DNA from 4 places in the Vibrio sp. D173a genome. Region 3 is predicted to be linked to each of the others. Evidence: predicted binding sites of a transcription regulator. Region 3 holds the regulator's gene; each other region holds the start of a gene.
What was found. The regulator MetJ, encoded in region 3, represses methionine synthesis genes. The targets are predictions, from matches to a motif close to TTAGACNTNTANANGTCTAA.

Region 1 (4,387 bases), on a different contig from region 3:
TGTACTTTCTGTAGCGCTTAAAGCCAATATAAGAGATGAATACACTGAGATAGCGAGCAGTTAGCACCAGTGGTACTGAAATAGCCATCATAATCCAGTCTTCTTTGTGGAATTCGAACAGTAGCATCGACATACCGATCAGTAGGAACAAGACGCCATTTAGGAATTCATCAACTAGCTCCCAGAAGTGGTCTAGATGATCTTCACTCTCTTTGGAGAAGCCAATAAAGCGCGTCCAGTTACCAATCATGATGCCCGACACCACCATTGCTAGCGGTCCCGATACGTGAAGATATTCTGCAAATGCGTAACCAGCCGTAGGAACACCAATAGTAAGCAGTAGTTCCATTGAGTGGTCATCAGTTGCGCTGATTAGGTAGTGGAAAATCAAACCCAATACGAAGCCGTAAACAATGCCTCCGATAGCTTCTTGAATAAACAGATGTGTAACGCTGCCTACTGTTGGTGCTTCGGTACCGAACGCGATGGTGAAGAGTGTCACGAAGATCACGAGGCCAAATCCGTCGTTAAACAGAGATTCACCTTCTATCTGTGTCGAGATACGTCTTGGGGCATTAAGCTTTTTGACAATGGCGAGAACTGCAATCGGGTCGGTAGGAGAGATAAGCGCACCGAAGAGTAAGCAGTAAACAAGATCGAATTGAATACCGATAACTTGGCAGAAGCCGTAAAGCACAAAACCAATGAAGAAGGTTGAGAAGAGGGTTGCGCCTAAAGCGAGTACAGTGATTTCCCACTTTTGGTCTTTGAGGTTAGGAAGCTTGATCCCCAAGCCACCGGCAAAAAGTAGGAATCCAAGGATGCCTTTGAGAAGAAAGTCTTCAAAATTAATGCTGGTCACAGTTTCGGTTGCTATCTCGGTGAGATGAAACCAATCATTTTGGCCTGCGATTAGAATGAGGAGTGAAAGAATCATCGAACCGGCAGTGATTGCGATGGTGGTTTGCATCTTTCCTATCTTACTGTTTACAAAGGCAATAACCATTGCGGCTGCAGATAGAAAACATAAAGTATGATAGACCGACATAGAGCTCTCTATTTGTAACATTTTATGAATGGAATTCTCGGACGATGTTGACTAAATAGCAAACATTTTTTCGAGATTATTTTGTCACTCGACGGAGGCAAAATAATCAGTAATTCGCATTTTAGACGTCTAGACTCCTTTAATTTGTGTGATAGGATGGAGAGATAACTAAAGGAATGAGGCTGTACTGTGGGAAGTAATGTAAGACAACAGATTGAAGCTCAATTAAAGCAACGTATCTTGCTGATCGATGGTGGTATGGGCACCATGATTCAGGGATACAAACTTGAAGAGCAAGACTATCGAGGAGAGCGCTTTGCGGATTGGCATTGTGATCTAAAAGGCAACAACGATTTATTGGTGCTCACTCAGCCTCAATTGATTAAGGAAATTCACAGCGCTTACTTAGAAGCTGGCGCTGATATTCTTGAGACCAACACCTTTAACGCGACGACGATCGCGATGGCTGACTATGAGATGGAAAGCCTGAGTGAGGAAATCAACTATGCCGCTGCAAAGCTTGCGCGTGAAGCCGCTGATGAGTGGACTGCAAAAACGCCAGAGCGTCCACGTTATGTCGCGGGTGTGCTTGGTCCAACAAACCGTACTTGTTCTATCTCCCCTGATGTAAACGATCCGGGCTATCGTAACGTCAGCTTCGATGAACTTGTTGAAGCTTATTCAGAATCCACTCGAGCGCTGATAAAAGGTGGTTCTGATCTTATTCTGATCGAGACCATCTTCGATACGCTTAACGCTAAAGCTTGTGCCTTCGCGGTTGATAGTGTTTTCGAAGAACTAGGTATCGAGTTACCAGTGATGATCTCCGGTACCATTACCGATGCTTCTGGACGTACGCTTTCTGGTCAAACAACGGAAGCCTTCTATAACTCTCTTCGTCATGTTAATCCGATTTCATTTGGTTTGAATTGTGCGCTAGGTCCTGACGAACTACGCCCATACGTAGAAGAGCTTTCTCGTATTTCTGAATCTTTTGTTTCTACTCACCCAAATGCGGGTCTACCGAATGCGTTTGGTGAGTATGACCTTTCACCTGAAGATATGGCGGAACACGTTAAAGAGTGGGCGGAGAGTGGTTTCCTCAACCTAATTGGTGGTTGTTGTGGTACCACGCCAGAGCATATTCGCCATATGGCAATGGCAGTTGAAGGCGTGAAACCTCGTGATCTGCCTGAGCTTACGGTTGCGTGTCGTTTATCCGGTCTTGAGCCTCTTACGATTGAAAAAGAGACGTTGTTTATCAACGTGGGTGAGCGCACTAACGTAACTGGTTCTGCTCGATTTAAGCGTCTGATCAAAGAAGAGCTCTACGATGAAGCGCTAGAGGTCGCCCGTCAGCAAGTTGAGAACGGCGCTCAGATCATCGACATCAACATGGATGAAGGCATGTTGGATGCAGAAGCCTGTATGGTTCGCTTCCTCAACCTATGTGCCTCTGAGCCAGAGATCTCCAAAGTGCCTATCATGGTCGACTCTTCTAAATGGGAGGTTATTGAGGCGGGCCTGAAGTGTATTCAAGGCAAGGGCATCGTAAACTCCATCTCTTTGAAAGAAGGTAAAGAGAAGTTTGTTGAGCAAGCAAAACTGATTCGTCGCTATGGTGCTGCAGTTATCGTTATGGCGTTCGACGAAGTTGGTCAGGCAGAAACACGTGAACGTAAGCTCGAAATCTGTACCAACGCTTACCGTATCTTGGTTGATGAAGTCGGCTTCCCACCAGAAGACATCATCTTTGACCCGAACATCTTTGCAGTTGCGACGGGTATCGAAGAGCACAACAACTACGCTGTGGATTTCATCGAAGCGGTTGCAGACATTAAGCGCGACTTGCCTCACGCGATGATCTCCGGTGGTGTCTCGAACGTTTCCTTCTCATTCCGCGGCAATAACTACGTTCGTGAAGCTATTCACGCGGTGTTTCTATACCACTGTTTTAAAAATGGTATGGACATGGGCATCGTGAACGCGGGTCAGTTAGAAATTTACGATAACGTTCCTGATAAGCTGTGTGAGGCGGTAGAAGACGTGGTTCTTAACCGCCGTGATGATTCGACCGAGCGACTACTTGATATCGCGGCAGAATACGCCGGAAAGGGTGTCGGCAAAGAAGAAGATGCTTCTGCACTAGAGTGGCGTACTTGGACGGTAGAAAAACGTCTAGAGCATGCGCTGGTTAAAGGCATTACGGAGTTCATTGTCGAAGATACCGAAGAAGCTCGCCTCAATGCCTCTAAGCCACTTGAAGTAATTGAAGGTCCATTGATGGACGGCATGAACGTGGTGGGTGACTTATTTGGTGAAGGTAAGATGTTCCTTCCTCAGGTAGTGAAATCTGCGCGTGTTATGAAGCAGGCCGTAGCGCACTTAGAGCCTTTCATTAATAAAGAGAAGCAAGCGGGGTCTTCCAACGGTAAGATCTTACTGGCTACGGTAAAAGGTGACGTGCACGATATCGGTAAGAACATTGTTGGCGTGGTTCTGCAATGTAACAACTACGAGATCATCGATCTTGGCGTCATGGTCCCATGTGAGAAGATCCTCAAGGTAGCCAAAGAAGAAAACGTCGACATTATTGGTCTTTCTGGTTTGATCACTCCGTCCCTCGATGAAATGGTGCATGTAGCGAAAGAAATGGAGCGTCTTGATTTCGATCTTCCACTTCTGATTGGTGGTGCAACAACATCCAAAGCGCATACGGCAGTTAAGATTGAGCAGAACTACAAACATCCTGTGGTTTACGTCAATAACGCTTCTCGTGCGGTCGGTGTATGTACTTCATTACTTTCAGACGAACTTCGTCCTGGCTTTGTTGAAAAACTGGATGCGGACTATGAACGCGTGCGTGATCAGCATAACCGTAAGAAGCCGCGCACTAAGCCTGTTACTTTAGAAGAAGCACGAGCGAACAAAGTCGCGATTGATTGGGATAAGTACACACCCCCTGCTCCTGCGAAGCCGGGTATCCATATTTTTGATGACTTTGAAGTGTCTACTTTGCGTAAGTACATCGACTGGACGCCTTTCTTTATGACTTGGTCGTTAGTTGGCAAGTATCCAACAATCTTTGATCATGAAGAAGTGGGTGAAGAGGCTCAACGCCTGTACAAAGATGCTAACGAGTTATTGGATCGTGTTGAACGTGAGGGCTTACTCAAAGCGCGCGGTATGTGTGGTCTGTTCCCTGCAGCAAGCGTGGGTGATGATATCGAAGTCTACACCGACGAATCGCGTACAGAAGTGGCGAAAGTGCTTCATAACTTGCGCCAACAAACAGAGAAACCAAAAGGCTTCAACTACTGTCTGTCTGATTATATTGCC
Region 2 (4,387 bases), on a different contig from region 3:
CCAAATCGCATAAACAATACCAACAGGCATGCTTTTTACTGTTACAGACAGTAGGAAGAAAGCGATACCATAGCCAATGATAACCACTGTACTTGGCATCATTTTGGTAAACTGTTCTGTCTTAGGAATAGAAGAAGTCGCAATCACCTCACACACGATAGCTATAGATAAAGCAACCAGTGGAGGCATAGAAACAAGCATTTTGAACATAAGGCAATCAACGCTCAATTAACCTGAACTCGATGACATATCGAATCTCTGAGGGCCGCATTATAATCAAAATCCGCTAGTGCGCTATAAAAAGTGATGCAACTCACATTTACGCCAGCGTAATAATCGTGATTAAAGGTCAGTCTCTTCCAAGTTAATCACACAGGCAGACGTATCCGTTCGAGCTGCTAACAAAGATTCTGGATCCGCATAAACGATATTATTCAGCCCCAACTTTTGCATGTCATCAATGTGGTACATCCAAGCCGCTTTGCTCGTATCGCATCCAGCCTTTTGCAACTTCTCGCGCTTATTTAGGTGCCCAAACATGGTGATCTTTGGATTCACAGCGACCAAGGCAAAAAACGCATCTTCATGTTGTCGCCATAAGGTCAGTGACTGCTGCCATTGTTCAAGTTCTTCTTGGTCGAAGCCATCAGTGTCCCATTCATCTTTCAGCGCACCGCCGAACCACAACACTTCTGAACCTTTCATCACCAAAGTACTTGGCGCAGCAGTAAGCACATAATTAGCACAAGCAGACGCACACGTGCCATTAACAATGAGATGAACTTGATTATTGTAAAGCCATCGACCAAGCTCCATGGCTGGTCGGTATTCGCCAGAATCACTGTCTATCATCAGTGCAACAACACCGTCCGGCTGAACATTAGCAAGCTCTATGGCTTCTCTAACCTTTTCTGTACTTATCTCTCCATTGAAGTAAAGTGTTCTACCTTCCATGTAAATATCATCTGACAGGCTGCACGCGACTAACCCTAAAAGCGTGATCGCGCTGAGACACTTTCTCATATCGCTCTCCATGATCTTGATTCCAAAACTCGACACTGAACTTCAAATGAGTATTGAACAAGTTGAATAAAAGCGAGACAAAAAGTGGCACATTTTTGATCAACGCCAAGATATGCACTCAGGCGCTCATAGGGTATTTAAATTGCGCTAAAAGAGAGAAACGATGATTTAAAAATCTAACTGTGATGACTGCCAAACCATAATGGTAGTTTGAATGCCGTTATGTAGAGCGTGATGTAAAGGGCGAAAGCCATATTTCCAATATAAAGCTTCATTATGTTGTTCGCATTGTAGGAACAGTTTGGGAATACCAAGCTGAGCAACATGGTTTTGAGCACGGGCCACTAGCGCCGCAGCATAGCCTTTACCCCGAGCTGAATCCTCTACATATACACCACCTAACCAATGTTCGTATTCTGGGAAGTCGATGTTCTCTCTGATCTTAAGTTCTGCGGTCGCGACAAGCTTATTGTTTTCATCATGAACAACAAATGCGAGTGGAAATTCGTGTCGGCTGTTGGCCTTAAGCAAGACTTTTTCATGAACTTGAGCGGGCGTAACACCAGGGACGGTATAAGCCCACTCTTCAAAGTACCAACGTGCAATGACGTAAGACTCATCTGGAAAATCTGCAAGAAAGTGAATTTGGAAGGTTTGCTCTGTCACTAGTAGCCCCCATCCACGCTATCAACAACACTGGCCTCACCTGCTACATCAGAACTGGGCTGGCTAAAACGATGCTGCTGCGCAAGCTCGAAGTAGATGTGCATATCGATCGGCTCTGGAGTGTTAAGCAGCATTTTACCTACCTCTCTCTGGAAATAGCCGTAATTGCCTAACTCTTCGGTTAAACCTAACTGCTCATAACTCGCCAAGCTCGTAAACATGCCGTAAGCGTATTGATAACGCGCCTTGTCTTTCAGTTTATCGTGACCAAGTTCAGTCAACGCTTTGTCTACTTCATCCGGTAGGTAAACGTCTTTATCACCAAACTCTCTAAGTAACACGATAGGCACCTGATGTGCGATGCTCTGAATGGTCTCTTTTCTTTTAAACATGCCAAACATAATGTCCTCCACTGACGGTAATGAGCCAAACAACGCACTAACAGACGTGCTGGCGAGCCGATGAGTCTCTTTATTAGTATTTGGGCTCAAAATTTATACTAACTCGATCTCATAATCGTCTTCAAACGCTACCATATCCGTTACACAAAAATGTACTCAGAAATCTTGCCGTAATCACATCCTGCTGATTGGGTTTTCCATGCAACCAGAAAAGTATCGGCTCACGCTGCCGTGTTGTTAACTGGACCATTCACTTCGGTAAATGCTCGCTCGGGTAATTACACACATAAAAAAAGCCCAGCATAATGCTGGGCTTTTTTAGGTCCACGTCAACAAGATGATTTTTAACTGCATCAACAAGGATAGTTGGTTATATTATTTTTAATATCCTTGCCACCATCTTTAATAAACCTTACCACTAACAACTGACGAGTTAATGAATGATGCATACGGTACTTAATATAACTTTATTCTAATATTAATTATTCAATCGGTTCGGCAATATACATGACTTATGAAACTCTCATAAATCTTAATTTTAATAAGGTTAATAGAGTTCACTGATATGATTTAAAGATTACAGGCCCAATAAAACAACATGCTGTAATACTCTAAAGACAACATCATACAAATCCATACAAACCAAAATTAAAACAATACCTTAACCACAAACGAAGAAACGATTACCTAGGACTTCCACTTGAAAGCACAACGAAATCACCACCCTCGTTTAATGGTGCATGAACTCTAATTTATAAAACTTATTATTTCAATAGAACTCAGTTAATTAACTCAATTAAATATGTTTTAAAAAACACGGCACTCCATAAAAGTGAAATAAAACTGTAACAAATCTTTACAATGAAAAATATCAGATTAACTCTTGGAATATAAGTACAATTACGAAGATAAAAAATATATTTATAATTATTAAAAATCAGCGCTCTTTTCATGATTTCCTAATAAAAGAGATGAGGACAATAAAATATCTATAAGTGTTATATTTTGTTGACTGGCTATATGTTCAAAATATTAAAACTTTAGATGTGCTAGCCATTTGGAAAGAAATCGAGTTCAAAGTCACATTTCGTATCGACATCCGTAGGCAATTGGGGTAGCTTTAGATGTATAGACGTCTAAAAAGTAAAGCTTAGGGAGAGAAAGCCGTGCCAATTAGAATTCCAGATCAGTTACCCGCTAGCGATGTATTAAGGACAGAGAACATCTTTGTGATGAGCGAAAGTCGAGCGGCAAGTCAGGAAATCCGTCCATTGCGAGTGCTTATTCTCAATTTGATGCCAAAGAAGATTGAGACAGAAACTCAGTTTCTGCGCCTACTTTCTAACAGCCCTCTTCAAGTGAATGTGGAGCTGCTACGAATCGATAACCGACCAAGTAAGAATACGCCAACAGAGCACCTAGATACGTTTTATCGTCAGTTTGAGATGGTGAAAGGTAAAAACTTCGATGGACTCATTATTACAGGTGCGCCATTGGGTTTGGTTCAGTTTGAAGATGTGATTTATTGGGATCACTTAAAAACCATTATGGAGTGGGCAAAACATCACGTCACTTCAACACTGTACGTGTGCTGGGCGGCACAAGCGGGGTTGAAGCTGCTGTATAACTTGCCAAAGAAAACACGTAAAGAGAAGCTATCGGGGGTCTACCATCACAAGATCCATCATCAATACCACCCTCTTTTGCGTGGCTTTGATGATACCTTCCTAGCACCACACTCACGTTACGCTGATTTTTCGCCTGAGTTTTTAGAAGAACACACTGACCTTGATATCCTCGCGACTTCTGATGTTGCTGGTACCTACCTGGCAACAACAAAAGACAAAAGGAATGTGTTTGTTACTGGTCACCCGGAATACGACTCACACACATTACACAACGAGTATATTCGTGACCTAGGTGAAGGTATGGAGCCAGCAATTCCAATCAACTATTACCCAAATAACAATCCGGATAACCCACCATGCGCAAGTTGGCGAAGTCATGGACACCTGCTGTTTTCTAACTGGCTTAACTACTGTGTTTACCAACAAACGCCGTATGACCTGGATCATTTCAGCGAGGATGCGTTCACAAAAGACGACTAACTCCCTGATTTTAGAGTGTGAACTAAGCCGCCAACTGGCGGCTTTTTTACGTCAGTTTGCCAACCTGATCGCATAGTGTTTTATCCTCGTTAGGCTTTTGCATCGGAATTCATATCATGCTTTGTGAATCAGGGATGTGGTGCATGGATATGAAGTTTGGAAAACTCAGTACGTTGGTATTAGCAAGTC
Region 3 (4,387 bases):
AGTGTACGACTGTGTAACACCGGCGCAGCAAGACGAGCCAGCTCACTCGCTTCATCCAAGCGCAATAGAGGGAGCAGGCAAGCATCCGATACCAAACGAGGATCTGCGCTGTAAACGCCAGCCACGTCACTCCAGATGGTCACCGAATTAACTTCAGCTAAAGCACCAATCACGGTTGCTGAGTAGTCTGAACCATTGCGTCCAAGCAATACTGTCTCACCCGCTTCGTTTTGCGCCATAAAGCCAGTAATAATGACGCGTTTATGGCTGTGTTGAGCCAACGCTTCTTTAATCAATACATATGAACGAGCACGATCAACCTCTGGCTGTGTGCCAGCTTCCGCACGCAGAAAGACACGTGAATCTTGCGCTACTGCTGGCAGATCCTGCTGTGATAACAGCGCAGCCAGTAAGCGTGAGGACCATACTTCGCCATGACCTAAAACCGCCGCTTTTTGTGTTTCGGTTAGTGGCGCTGTTAACTCTGCCAAGGTACTGAATTCATCTTGAAGAGAAGCAAGCAGTTGCGCTTGAACTTCACCTTCTAGTAAAGCTTCTACCAATTCAGTTTGGAACTGTCGCAAGCTCTGCAAGGCTTCATGGGCAATGCGGCCATCTTTATCTAAGCCTTCTAAAAACTCGATCAAGCGGTTGGTGGTTTTCCCTGCCGCAGAGACCACCACCAAGTCATTTTCTGCCGAATACTCTTTAAGAATAGTTACCACGCGCTGGTAGCACTCGGGGTTCGCTAAGCTGCTGCCGCCAAATTTATGCAGCTGACGTTGTACACTCATGACCTTCCTCTCCCAATTACTGTGCTGCTTTCGCGAATGCTTGCTCAAGATCGGCAATCAGATCTTGCGCATCTTCTAAGCCAACAGATAAACGCAGTAACTGTTGAGAGACACCTGCTTCAGCCAGTGCTTCTTCACCCATAGCACGATGCGTCATTGAAGCGGGGTGGCAAATCAAGCTTTCTACGCCACCTAGCGATTCTGCAAGAGAAAAGAGTTCAAGTTCTTTAACAAACACTTTTAGCTGATCAAATGAGCCAGCAAACTCAAAGCTCAGCATAGAACCAAAGCCCGACTGTTGCTTCTTCGCGATGTCATGACCTGGATGCTCTGGCAAACTTGGATGATAGATCTTCGCCACCAAAGATTGCGTTTGCAAATACGCTAACACTTGCTGAGAGCTTTCTTCGTGAACTCGCATTCGTGCACCCAACGTACGAATTCCTCGAAGTGTCATGAAGCTGTCGAATGGCGTACCCGTTGCACCAATGCAGTTACCCCACCATGCCAGTTCTTCAGCATGCTCTTCAGTCTTGGTGATCACCACGCCACCAATTACATCTGAGTGACCATTAATGTATTTCGTCGTTGAGTGGATAACAAAATCCGCACCTAGCTCCAAAGGCTTTTGGTACACAGGTGTCAAAAAGGTATTGTCCACGGCAACCAGTGCGCCGACTTGTTTTGCCTTTTCACACACAGCGGCAATATCGACCACGCGCACAAGCGGGTTAGACGGTGTTTCTAGCAAGATAAGCTTTGGCTTTTTCGCAATCGCCGCATCCAAAGCTTGCTGATCCGACTGATCGACAAACTGCACTTTAAAATCACCCTTGTTCGCACGAGTATTGAAAAGACGATAAGTACCGCCGTAACAATCGTGTGGTGCAACAATTAAGTCATCAGGACCAAGAAATGCCGATACCCAAAGGTTTAGCGCTGATGTACCGCAGTTAGTGACAACCGCACCTTTGCCTGATTCAAGCTCATACAACGCTTGCTCGAGCAAACCTCGGTTAGGGTTACCAGAACGGGTGTAATCATATTGTGGGACTTCACCAAACGCTGGGAAGCCATAGTTAGTCGAAAGGTAGATTGGTGGTACAACAGCGTGGTATTGACTGTCTGACTCGATACCAGTGCGTACAGCAATGGTTGCAGGCTTACGGGTGCTCATGAGTGTATCCTTTCACGGGTGGTGACATCTAAATGGGAATGCGCTATATCTAGCTTGTATTGTTCAATTGATTAATACGCTTCCCTAACTATTAACCTCACTTTACTTGTCTAAAAATAAGACGTCAACACTTCTAGACGTCTATATGTCTTTGCTTATGGCGGTAAATGCAGCTAAAATCAGCACCTATATTTATTTTTCTAACTTATTACATTAATGAAGGTGCGCAATGGCTGACTGGAATGGCGAATACATTAGCCCGTATGCTGAGCACGGTAAAAAAAGCGAACAAGTAAAAAAGATTACCGTCTCTATCCCGCTAAAAGTTTTAAAAGTGCTGACTGATGAGCGAACTCGCCGCCAGATCAACAACTTACGCCATGCGACTAACAGTGAACTACTATGTGAAGCGTTCCTACACGCTTACACAGGTCAACCACTGCCAACTGACGAAGACCTTCGTAAAGACCGTCCAGATGATATTCCTACAGAAGCAAAAGCGCTGATGACGGCAATGGGCATCGAATTCGAAGCGTTTGACGAAGAATAATTGCTTACAAATTCGTCAACATTGTAAAGCTGCACCGGGGGTAGCTTCGACCAAACTAAAAAGGGACGCCATCGCGTCCCTTTTTGTTTGTCGTCAGAAAAGACTCTGGCTTACTCAGCCATGTAGTTTTCTGGCATTTCAATACGTGCCACACCTGAATCAACAGCAGCTTGAGCAACCGCTTTTGCGACACGTGGTAGTAGACGTGGGTCCATTGGTTTTGGAATGATGTAGTCAGAGCCAAACTCTAGCTTATCTACGCCAGCCGCTTTCAATACCGCTTCTGGTACTGGCTCTTTCGCTAGTTCACGAATCGCATCAACTGCCGCTAGCTTCATCTCATCGTTGATTTCACTTGCACGAACATCCAATGCACCACGGAAGATGAATGGGAAACACAATACGTTGTTTACTTGGTTCGGGTAATCACTACGACCTGTACCCATGATCAAGTCATCACGCACTTCATGAGCCAGTTCAGGTTTGATTTCTGGATCTGGGTTTGAACATGCGAACACAACTGGCTTATCAGCCATTAGCTTCAATGCTTCTGCAGGAAGCAGATTTGGACCCGATACGCCCAAGAACAAATCCGCACCTTCAATCACATCTTCCAGCGTACGCTTATCTGTGTTGTTTGCGAATAGTTGTTTGTATTCGTTTAGGTCGTCACGACGTGTATGGATCACCCCTTTACGATCCAGCATGTAGATCTTCTCACGCATTGCGCCACATTTGATCAACAGCTCCATACATGCCACGGCCGCAGCTCCAGCACCAAGACAAACGATGGTTGATTCTTCTAGCTTCTTACCTTGCAGCTCGATTGCGTTCAACATACCCGCAGCGGTTACGATTGCTGTACCGTGTTGGTCATCGTGGAATACAGGTACGTCACAACGTTCGATAAGACGTTTTTCAATCTCAAAACAATCTGGTGCCTTGATATCTTCTAGGTTAATACCACCGAAAGTGTCAGCAATGTTAGCTACTGTGTCGACAAATTCGTCGATCGTGCGGTGTTTTACTTCGATATCAATTGAATCTAGACCAGCAAAGCGTTTGAACAACAGCGCTTTACCTTCCATTACTGGTTTAGATGCTAGTGGCCCAAGGTTACCAAGACCAAGAATCGCCGTGCCGTTAGAAATAACCGCAACCATGTTGCCTTTCGCCGTGTACTTGTACACGTTATCAGCGTTCTGCGCGATTTCACGTACAGGCTCTGCAACACCAGGGCTGTATGCCAATGCAAGATCATTTGCTGTCTCTGCTGGCTTAGTCAGTTCTACTGCAATTTTTCCTGGGGTTGGGTACGCATGGTAATCCAATGCTTGTTGGCGGCGTTCTTCTTCTGGGGTGACTTCTTGGCGATTGTCTTCAGACATGGATCGTTTCTCTTTTGTTATTTTTTCGGTAAGGGGGAATAAATTCTAAAGGATAGAAGTCAATCTTCATAGGTAAGATTGCGAGCGATATCCTTAAAAAAGGTAATAATGTAAGAGATAAGACCAGATATCTGCGATTAGCACCTGATAGACAGATCAGGTGCACTTTTAATCACTTTCTTTCGACGAGAAAACAGCGAAATATAATCCTACTCTTCGTCGACATACTGCGCTTGTAAGTAATTTTCGATACCAGACATTTCAATCAAGCCCAATTGCGTCTCAAGCCAATCAACATGTTCTTCTTCGTCCTCAAGAATATCTTGAAAAAGGTCACGCGAAACATAATCACGAATGTCTTCCGCATAAGCGATGGCATCTTTTAGATCTGGGATGGCTGCCATTTCGAGCTTCAAATCGCATTCGATCATTTCTTTGGTATCTTCCCCAATCATCAACTTACCAAGATCTTGTAAGT
Region 4 (4,387 bases), on a different contig from region 3:
GCTTCCATTGATTTGAAGACGTTGTCGTTTCTTGTGCAGTTTTTGCGCCCACCATTTTGCCAACATTGACGCTGGTGGCCGAATTGCCAAGCAGGGACAACGTGTTCCCATTCGATGCGCGATGCGCGTTTTTCTTGTTTACGAACTTGGTAGCCGCATGAAGCAAGGTCGGGTATGCCTTTCTTACCTTGCCATTTGATGTCACAACCACAGTAGAAGCTGGTTGGGTGATCGGCGTATATTTTTACCGCTTCACGCTTAGCCGCAGAGAAAGAGCTTGGAGGCGCAGCAATTGCCGCACTAGAAAGCGCAAGTAGGAATAAAGAGAACAGGTATTTCATGATTAAAGTCTTTATAAAGTATGACTTTATTCATTCTAACACGCACAAATGGGCTTTAGTGATGAGTAAATAAACAATAACGGGTAAAAAGAGAGACTTTGAGAGCGAATGTCTCTCTTTCTGGAATGAAAAAGTGGGAAATTTGGGGCTTTAGGAGAGCTGAGTGCCTGTAAAGCTCAGCGGTTGGCGGCATTTCTGGCATGAGTATACCGCTTCTTTACGAAGAACTTTGTTATGGCGACGAATGGACAACGGATAAGTCATACAACCACAACGGTATTCAAAGGTTTTACCTTGTACAGAGGCAACATCGAAACTGTGCGTTGTCTTAGCTGGAACTTTGAACACGGCTTCCATAACGCCTTGCCACTCTTTTCCGTGCGGGCGAACTCGACCGTAAACTTGATAAGCAATGAGATGCGCGACTTCGTGTGGGATAACTTCTTTGAGAAACGCTTGAGGGTTTTCTTTAAAGAGTTTTGGGTTCAAGCGAATTTCATTCAGCTGCAAATAGGCTTTGCCAGCGGCTTTGCCACGTACATTGAAAGTCAGAGATGGGATTGGAAAAGAACGTTTGAAGGCTTGTTCTGCCATCGCGATGCAATTTGCCATCACCTGTTTGGCTTTGTAGCTCAGTTCTATATCCACGATTTACCCCGTTTACCCAATAAAAAAGCCCCCGCGTTTGCGAGGGCTGGATCATAGCATCAGTTTTCTAGGGCGTGTGTTTTTTCTTAATCGTCGCGTGGTAAGCATGCCATGTACCGTACCCGAGGGTTGGCATGGTGAAGAGCATACCAATACCGTAAGTCGCAAAGCCGATTAAGATGCCGCCACAAATAATCGCAGCCCATACAATCATCGCTGGAATGTTGGATTTTACCGCGTTAAAGCTGGTGAAAACGGCGGTCATCATATCAACGCGGCGCTCCATCATCAGCGGGATAGAGAAAGCAGAAATGCTGAAGACCACGCAAGCCAAGACAAAACCAACGAGTGAACCAATAACTAAGAAAGGTAAGAATTCAGTCAGCGGAGCACCTTGTACAGAAGGGTATAGAGCATGAAGCAGTGCAGCAATTCGCATCCAGAAAATCATACACACTGCGAGCAATACGGCGAATGCCCATTGAGAGGTCGAGTTACGCCCAATGGCTTTCATTGAGTGGAACAAGCTTGGTTTGTGCCCACGCTCTCTTTCCCAGCTTGCGTCATATAAGCCAAGTGCTAGAAATGGACCGATTAGCATGTAAACAATCAAGCTCGGCATTACGACAAGGTGCGTGCCTTGCCATTGAACCAGAAGCACGATACCAATCGCAGCGGCCATGAAGCAGATGCCGTAAAAGGCACTAATAATTGGCATGCGAACGAAGTCATGCAGACCCAGTGCGAGCCAATGAAATGGTGCAGAAAGATTCACAGTGTTGCATGGAATGGTTCTGGCGTATTCGTTATCTGGGACTTCCTTTCGTTTATTTTGGAAGTCGGATGGATTCACGGTACGAGGCATAACTCCTCCTTGATTTAGTCCCGCGGTGGCACCTAGGCCATAAAAGATGTTCGGCTGACGTTTTTCATAACTCTTTTAGCCACGTGAGCCTGCATCATATTTCTTTACGTTATATGCATCGAAAAGTGGATTTAACATTATGTTAACTATTGGCGGAGATGAGGCAATTTACAAATAATTGCGGAATTTTTGTTCACAGAACAAATAAGGGAGAAGAGGAAGGGGAGAAACAAAAAGCCCCCGCCAGAGGCGAGGGCTTTATCGATTCTTGCGTGGATCGATTACTTGATGCCAGCGAAATCACGTAGAAGTTCAGCTTTATCAGTCGCTTCCCATGGGAATTCTTCGCGACCGAAGTGACCGTATGCTGCTGTCTGCTTGTAGATTGGTTGCAGCAGGTTAAGCATTTCTTGTAGCCCGTATGGACGTAGGTCGAAGAATTGACGAACTGCTTCAATGATGATGTCGTGTGATACTTTCTCAGTACCAAACGTTTCAACCATGATAGACGTTGGATCAGCAACACCGATTGCGTAAGAAAGTTGGATTTCACAACGGTCAGCCATGCCAGCTGCTACGATGTTTTTCGCTACATAACGTGCTGCGTAAGCTGCTGAGCGGTCTACTTTCGATGGATCTTTACCAGAGAATGCACCGCCACCGTGACGAGCTGCACCGCCGTAAGTATCTACGATGATTTTACGACCAGTTAGACCACAGTCACCCATTGGTCCACCGATAACAAAACGACCGGTTGGGTTGATGAAGAAGTTCGTGTCTTTAGTGATCCACTCTGAAGGCAATACTGGCTTGATGATCTCTTCCATTACTGCTTCACGTAGGTCAGGTGTTGTTACTGAATCGCAGTGCTGAGTTGAAAGAACAACAGCATCGATACCGACAATCTTACCTTGGTCGTATTGGAACGTTACTTGAGATTTCGCATCTGGGCGAAGGAAATCTAGTTTACCGCTCTTACGAACTTCAGCTTGTTTTTGAACAAGACGGTGAGAGTAAGTAATTGGAGCTGGCATTAGGATTTCAGTTTCGTTCGTTGCGTAACCAAACATGATGCCTTGGTCGCCCGCACCTTGCTCTTTAGGGTCTGCTTTATCAACACCTTGGTTGATGTCTGGAGATTGCTTACCGATGGTGTTTAGAACCGCACACGAGTTCGCATCAAAGCCCATATCAGAGTGAACGTAACCAATTTCACGAACAGTTTCACGAGTGATTTCTTCGATATCAACCCATGCAGAAGTCGTTACTTCGCCACCAACCATAACCATGCCGGTTTTAACGTAAGTCTCACAAGCAACACGTGCTTTTGGGTCTTGCTCAAGAATTGCATCAAGAACTGCGTCAGAGATTTGGTCTGCGATTTTATCTGGATGACCTTCTGATACCGACTCAGAAGTGAACAGGTGCTTAGCCATGATAGCTCCAATCTTAAGGTTTACTCATGGCTAACTAACGCAAGCTTGCCACGAAAAATACAATACAGTTTGTAGGTGTTTCTACATCTAGACGTCTATTTTAATTTCCCACGGTCGAATTACAAGCTCTTTTTCTATTTGAATTTGTCTAGCTTATTACCCAATCGTTTGCTTTTGATGGGGTGAATTTTTAATAAATTGTCCATTAAGTGCGAAAAGATTGAGTTAAAACCTCAAAAATGGTGAGTAAACGTTTGCAGTCGGATTTTGGCTTTGAGAGAATGTTGCCCGCACTTTTATACCCAGTACTCTTGGTTAATGTGCCCACATTCCTTTATCAATTCGCTTAATGCACTCAGGAGCAGACATGTCTTCTCGTAACGTTCTTTCAAACAAAGAGCTCGCAAATGCAATCCGTGCTCTTAGCATGGATGGTGTTCAACAAGCTAACTCTGGCCACCCAGGCGCACCTATGGGTATGGCTGATATCGCTGAAGTTCTTTGGCGTTCTCACCTAAACCACAACCCAGCTAACCCAGAGTGGGCTGACCGCGACCGTTTCGTACTGTCTAACGGCCACGGCTCTATGCTGATTTACTCTCTACTGCACCTGAGCGGTTACGAGCTGTCTATCGACGATCTTAAGAACTTCCGTCAGCTTCACTCTAAGACTCCTGGTCACCCAGAGTACGGCTACGCACCTGGTATCGAGACAACAACGGGTCCTCTAGGTCAAGGCATCACTAACGCTGTTGGTATGGCGATGGCTGAGAAAGCACTTGCGGCTCAGTTCAACAAAGAAGGCCACGACATCGTTGACCACTTCACTTACGTGTTCATGGGTGATGGCTGTCTGATGGAAGGTATCTCTCACGAGGCATGTTCTCTTGCAGGTACACTAGGCCTTGGCAAACTTATCGCATTCTGGGATGACAACGGCATCTCTATCGACGGTCACGTTGAAGGCTGGTTCTCTGACGACACGCCTAAGCGTTTTGAATCTTACGGCTGGCACGTAATCCCTGCTGTAGATGGTCACGATTCTGAAGCGATCAATGCAGCAATCGAAGCGGCAAAAGCAGATCCACGCCCTACAC

Region 1: a site for MetJ is predicted at 1,170-1,189, ahead of metH (methionine synthase). Genes of this name have one in related genera too.
Region 2: a site for MetJ is predicted at 3,211-3,230, ahead of metA (homoserine O-succinyltransferase). Genes of this name have one in related genera too.
Region 4: a site for MetJ is predicted at 3,370-3,389, ahead of metK (methionine adenosyltransferase). Genes of this name have one in related genera too.

Annotation. Positions count from the first base shown of each region.
Region 1 covers NZ_JAHGAH010000128.1:67,433-71,819, reverse strand. The annotation lists gene KIV40_RS14325 (sodium:proton antiporter) at 1-1,048, opposite strand, end outside; gene metH (methionine synthase) at 1,238-4,387, shown strand, end outside.
Region 2 covers NZ_JAHGAH010000022.1:384-4,770, reverse strand. The annotation lists gene KIV40_RS03490 (multidrug efflux SMR transporter) at 1-189, opposite strand, end outside; gene KIV40_RS35580 (hypothetical protein) at 396-545, shown strand; gene KIV40_RS03480 (GNAT family N-acetyltransferase) at 1,192-1,689, opposite strand; gene KIV40_RS03475 (hypothetical protein) at 1,689-2,090, opposite strand; gene metA (homoserine O-succinyltransferase) at 3,257-4,198, shown strand; partial or broken gene KIV40_RS03465 (type IV pilus biogenesis/stability protein PilW) at 4,348-4,387, shown strand, end outside.
Region 3 covers NZ_JAHGAH010000324.1:912-5,298, reverse strand. The annotation lists gene KIV40_RS25185 (bifunctional aspartate kinase/homoserine dehydrogenase II) at 1-794, opposite strand, end outside; gene KIV40_RS25180 (O-succinylhomoserine (thiol)-lyase) at 811-1,971, opposite strand; gene metJ (met regulon transcriptional regulator MetJ) at 2,201-2,521, shown strand; gene KIV40_RS25170 (malic enzyme-like NAD(P)-binding protein) at 2,632-3,909, opposite strand; gene bfr (bacterioferritin) at 4,119-4,387, opposite strand, start outside.
Region 4 covers NZ_JAHGAH010000075.1:1,334-5,720, reverse strand. The annotation lists gene endA (deoxyribonuclease I) at 1-341, opposite strand, end outside; gene KIV40_RS08810 (SprT family zinc-dependent metalloprotease) at 492-989, opposite strand; gene KIV40_RS08805 (DUF2189 domain-containing protein) at 1,057-1,854, opposite strand; gene metK (methionine adenosyltransferase) at 2,136-3,290, opposite strand; gene tkt (transketolase) at 3,658-4,387, shown strand, end outside.